Labilibaculum antarcticum: one gene and its partner. The protein of the gene in region 2 interacts with the protein of the main gene of each other region in a pairwise test. Links are inferred from orthologs where the notes say so. Each region holds a gene or a part of one and is shown on either strand. Other genes may lie near its edges.

Region 1 (2,848 bases), 1.4 Mb from region 2 along the record:
GTCAGGAATAGAATTATAGAAAGTCATTTTCGCAAGTTTAGTTGGTAAGCCATCTGTTGCTTCCACTGTTTCATCAATAATAAATCGGAAACACGGCAAAGCCAGTTCTTTATAAGTATTATTATTTGTGTTGAACTGAACCGATTCAACGAAATTATCAGAAGCCAGAATTTGAGTTAGATTATCACTTTCTGGTACAATTGCAGTTCCGTTTACTACAACATTATCAAAATAGACCAAATCGCCTGCATTTGGATTATTCAACCGGACAATTATTTCCAAACTGGATCCGTTTAAACCAGATTGAGTTGCATTTACACTCCCCCAATTACCAATATTCTGACCATTCAATTCAAAAATAATCTCCTCTGAGCCATCAATTACATAGTATGCTTTTGCATATTTACTTGAATTTGTAGAACTTCCCGTTTCTGCTAATAACATAGAAATTGAAATCTCTGTGTAGCCAGAAATGTCAACCAACTTACTCCTCCAAACCGCTTCTCCATCACAATCCTTGGCTTCAAACCTCCCACCACCCGTTCCTACAACCATCACGTAATCGTCGTCATCAGAGAGAGTGCAGTTAGAAACATCCAAAGACCAATCAGTAATTCCTACTATATCTGAAGAACTACTCCAATAACCTTTTCCAATATCATTGGCAAAATTTATTTCCCAGATATCATCAGCGTACAAACAATTACTGTTCAATAGAAACAGCAATGAAAACAATTTAAGGCAAAGAGTTTTTTTCATGGAAAATTCCTTTTAAATTTGAGTTGCTTTTTGAATTAGAAGCTAATTTAACTATAATCAAATTTATAATCAATTATTTAAATCGAATTATGTTATGAGAATTGCAGTTGTTGGCGCCACAGGTCTGGTTGGTCAGAAAATACTGGAAGTTCTGGAAGAAAGAAATTTTCAGATTAGTGAATTATATCCTGTAGCCAGTGAAAAATCTGTAGGAAAGGAAGTTGTATTTAATGGAAAAAAATACAAAGTAATCAGTATGGCAAGTGCAATTGAATTAAAACCACAAATTGCAATCTTTTCAGCTGGTGGGGACACCTCTTTAAAATGGGCTCCTGAATTCGCAAAAGTAGGTACGACTGTTGTTGATAACTCGTCGGCATGGCGAATGGATAAGAATAAAAAATTAGTTGTTCCGGAAATCAATGCTGTCGATTTAACCACAGAAGACAAAATTATTGCAAATCCAAATTGCTCAACCATACAGTTGGTTGTTGCTCTTGCACCTTTGCATAAGCGATACAAAATGGAACGCTTAGTTATCTCAACTTATCAATCAATTACCGGAACTGGTGTTAAAGCCGTTACGCAGTTTGAAAATGAGAGAAATGGTATTCAAGGCGAAATGGCATATCCATACGAAATCGACAAGAATTGTATTCCTCATTGTGATGTATTCACTGAAAATGGCTACACCAAAGAAGAGATGAAACTGGCTAATGAAACCAAGAAAATCTTAAAAGATGATAGCATCAGAGTAACTGCTACTGCGGTACGAGTACCTGTAGTTGGCGGACATTCTGAATCGGTAAATATCGAATTTGCAAATGATTTTGATTTGGATGAAGTCCGAAAAATTCTTTCGGAAACCGATGGCGTAATTGTTCAAGATAATTTGGACAATAACGAATATCCAATGGCAAAATACGCACATGGAAAAGATGAAGTTTTTGTTGGCAGAATTCGTAGAGATTTCTCAAATCCAAACACTTTAAACCTCTGGATTGTCTCAGACAATCTTAGAAAAGGAGCAGCTACAAATGCGGTTCAAATCGCAGAGTTCCTTGGGAAAAACAATCTTGTATAACACTATAAATAAGGCCAATGAAAACAATTTCATTGGCCTTTGTATTATTTGCGAATAGCACTAACTTCACACGTACGAAACCCATTCGTACACTAACTAAAAACTAGTTATATTCCCTAAGGATTAATCCATCAAATTAGAATAATCCTGATATAAAAAACTATTATACGGAAATCGAGCTGAATGAATTTCCTTTACTACATCATAAACTACCTCGCGAAATTCCTCAATATTTTGCTTATGAATTGCCGAAATGAACAAACAAGGAGTATCTCCTTTTGCAATCCACATCTGCTTTAATTCCTCTAAACTATAATTCTCTTTGGTTTTCGGTAAAAGATCGTCCTCATCTTTTTTCACGTAAGTGAAAGCATCAATTTTATTAAAAACTAAGAATGTTGGTTTTTCACGCTTATCTATTTCGAGCATTGTTTCATTAACAACCTTAATTTGATCTTCGAAATTAGGGTGAGAAATATCAACGACATGTAAAATTACATCTGCTTCACGAACCTCATCCAAGGTTGATTTAAATGATTCGACCAAATTATGAGGCAATTTTCTTATGAATCCAACAGTATCGGCCAATAAAAATGGCACATTCTGAATAACTACTTTACGAACAGTAGTATCTAATGTTGCAAAAAGCTTATTCTCAGCAAACACTTCAGATTTACTAATCATGTTCATTAAAGTCGACTTGCCCACGTTGGTGTAACCAACCAAAGCAACACGAACCATTTTCCCGCGATTTTTACGCTGAGTTGCTTTTTGCTTATCAATTTTTATTAAATCTTCCTTAAGCTTGGATATTTTATCAAGAATTATTCTTCGGTCAGTCTCAATCTGTGTTTCTCCAGGACCACGCATACCTATTCCCCCACGCTGACGCTCAAGGTGAGTCCACATTCTTGTTAATCGTGGAAGTAAATATTGATACTGAGCCAACTCCACTTGAGTCTTAGCATTTGCTGTTTGAGCACGACTGGCAAATATATCGAGAAT
Region 2 (3,045 bases):
TATTGCAGACATACGCTTTGAGGCTAAAAGACTGCCGAAAATAGCTAAGGATACTCTTCCCATAAAGAATGAGGGAATGTTTTATGAAGTTCGCATGGGGGCGCTAATTGGGAATAAGGATAATAAAAACAATGCGCCTTTTAGTATGTTGCTATCGGGAAGTTATTTGTTTGAGAATGGAGTGTCGTTTGGTATTGGCGGCGGCTATGAGGCTTATGATGTGGCACAAATGCCTTTGTTCGGAGAGATTAAATATTATACTACAATGAAAGGAATTAAATCCTTTTTGTTTTGTCAGTCAGGATACTCATTCGCACTTGAAGATAAGGATGATCAAAACTATTATTTAAATGGGGCTAATGATATTGATTCAAAAGGGGGTTGGTTAATTAATCCTGGAGTAGGTTTTGTATTTGGAAATAGTGCGAATACTAATTTTACTTTAAATATTGGCTACCGATTTCAAAAGATGGAGCAAAAATGGCACAACACATATACCGATGATACGGAATATTTAAGACATGAAATTAATCGTCTGTCAATTCATCTGGGGCTGATTTTCTAATAAAAGCAGTCTGTTTTTTAATTGTTTCGGAGATTATTCTTACTCTCAGAAAAAAATCAGGATTAGTCCTGATTTTTTTATTTGGTTCTGTTTAGGGTAAAATCTTTCTCTATATAAGCTTCTCTTGTCCTCATTTTTGTAGAAATTGATAAAATTTAATCAGTTTCTTATATCTTTGCAATTCAAAATTAGTTTAAATAAGAAATTTGGCACGAATTATAGCGATCGATTACGGAAGAAAGCGAGTAGGACTTGCTGTCACCGACCCATTACAAATAATTGCCAATGGTTTAGATACTGTTGCGGCAAAAGATGTTTTAACCTATTTGGAAAAATATTTTGAAACGGAAAAGGTTGAATGCATTGTTGTTGGGTATCCAAAGCAAATGAATAATGAGGATAGTGAATCGGTAAAATATCTAAAGCCTTTTTTAGGGAAATTGAAAAAAAAGTTTTCCGATATGCCAATCGAAATGGTAGATGAAAGGTTTACTTCGAAAATTGCTTTTCAAACCATGATCGATGGTGGATTGGGTAAGAAAGCAAGAAGAGATAAAGCAATGATCGATAAAGTGAGTGCTACTATTATATTACAATCGTATATGGAAACCAAAAGAAATCTATTTTAGGATTTGTTTGGATTTAGATAATTAGAGAGATAAATAATGATTTTACCCATTACCATTTACGGTCATCCGGTTTTAAGGAAGGTCGCTAAAGAGATTGATAAGGATTATCCTGAATTGCAGAAATTTATGGATGACATGTGGCAAACCATGTATTTTGCCGATGGAGTTGGATTAGCTGCTCCGCAAGTAGGGCGATCAATAAGAATGTTTGTGCTCGACTGCTCTTCTTTTGCCGAAGATGAACCGGAATTGGAAGACTTCAAGAAAATGTTTATTAATGCGAAAATTACAGAACGCACTGGTGATGAATGGGCCATGTCTGAAGGATGTTTGAGTATTCCTGGTATAAACGAGGATGTTACTCGTTCGGAAAGCATTAAAATAGAGTATTACGACGAGAATTGGGAGTTTCATCAGGAAGAGTATTCAGGTTTTGCAGCCCGGGTTATTCAACATGAATACGATCACTTAGACGGAATCTTGTTTACCGATCATTGTGCCCCTCTAAAAAAGAGATTGCTAAAAGGAAAGTTAACAGGTATCTCGAAAGGGCTTTTTAAAGCCAAATATCGATTTACTCTCGCAAAATAATTTCATAACCTTACCCTTTCGGTAGGGTTTTTTTATTGGAAATCGGTTTGTATATATGTATGGGGAAATCCTGAAAGGCGGAGTTGCGTTACTGAATGTTTATAATTTAGTAAACAAATTTATAAAACCTTCGTACTAGCACGTGTTGACTGATAAACTAACTTAAAGTTCTTATGATGAAAAAATTATTACTACTACTTATTTTTCTTGTTCCATTTTTAGGCAAATCGCAGGATATCGAGCAATTCCTATTGGCAGGAACAGAAGATGCATCTAAATTGACTGAAAATTACGTGAGACCTGTTGCAAAAGGCTTTATGTACGGATTAAATAACGGTTGGTATTCAACTGCTCGAACACATAAGAAGTTAGGTTTTGACATTACTTTTGTTGCCAATCTAGCTAAAGTTCCAGGGAAAGATGAGATGTTTAAGTTTGTGGAAAGTGATTATTCCAACATTACTTTAGCAAATGGATCCAGTGATATTCAAACTTTAATGGGCGGTAATAATAACGCGACCTTACAAGCAAGCATAGATGCGGGCGGAGGAACATATAATCTTGCAAATTTCAGTATTCCGGATGGTATTGGCAGTGATTTGCCTATGAATGCAGTTCCAACAGCAACATTGCAAGTAGGCGTTGGAATTCCTGTAATTGATGCTGATTTGAAATTGAGATACCTTCCTAAAGTCGGATCATCTGATTTAGAAGTTGGAATGTTTGGTATTGGAATTCAGAAAAGCTTAACGAAAATATTGAAAATTGATAAAACTCCGGTTGATGTTTCTGCATTAATCGCTTATACAAAATTGACCTCAGAGTATGATATTCAAGGGGATTCAGGTTTTGACGGAAGCGGTCAGTTGATGGAATTTACAACGAATGCCTATACAATTCAGGCAATTGCTTCGGTTAATTTAAAACTGATTGAATTCTATGGTGCTGTTGGTTACAATACAGCAAAAATGGATGTAGACATTAAGGGAACATACGAATTGGAATATACTGATGTTAATTCAGGTACAACTGTTGCTTCAGAAACCTTGGTTGATCCTGTATCGGTTGATTTTAAGGCAAGTGGTGTAAGGGCTACCATAGGTACTCGTTTAAATATGGCGTTTTTCAAAATATTTGCCGATTATACAATTCAGGAGTACAATACAATAACTGCGGGAATCGCATTTAGTTTTAGATAATTTTTTGAATGCATGACAGCATTCTGTGCATTAGATAGATAAGCCCTTGTTCCTAGAACAG

The links. Proteins that work in one complex are often made in the same cells at the same time.
Region 1: the proteins of def (region 2) and ALGA_RS07280 interact in binary tests that used the Escherichia coli proteins (3 or more experiments, as listed by UniProt). The link is inferred for Labilibaculum antarcticum from one-to-one orthologs.

The regions. Positions count from the first base shown.
Region 1 is NZ_AP018042.1:1,863,695-1,866,542, forward strand. Bases 80-2,848 are described here. They hold ALGA_RS07280 (aspartate-semialdehyde dehydrogenase), read left to right. Parts: upstream 80-853; coding sequence 854-1,843; downstream 1,844-2,848. Other genes in these bases: ALGA_RS07275 (lamin tail domain-containing protein), read right to left, coding at 80-759; hflX (GTPase HflX), read right to left, coding at 1,967-2,848. Also shown: more of ALGA_RS07275, read right to left, coding at 1-79.
Region 2 is NZ_AP018042.1:3,292,522-3,295,566, forward strand. The notes cover bases 42-3,007. They hold def (peptide deformylase), read left to right. Parts: upstream 42-1,230; coding sequence 1,231-1,785; downstream 1,786-3,007. Other genes in these bases: ALGA_RS12975 (hypothetical protein), read left to right, coding at 42-565; ruvX (Holliday junction resolvase RuvX), read left to right, coding at 772-1,194; ALGA_RS12990 (DUF6588 family protein), read left to right, coding at 1,959-2,984. Also shown: more of ALGA_RS12975, read left to right, coding at 1-41. UniProt on the Escherichia coli protein: Removes the formyl group from the N-terminal Met of newly synthesized proteins. Requires at least a dipeptide for an efficient rate of reaction. N-terminal L-methionine is a prerequisite for activity but the enzyme has broad specificity at other positions.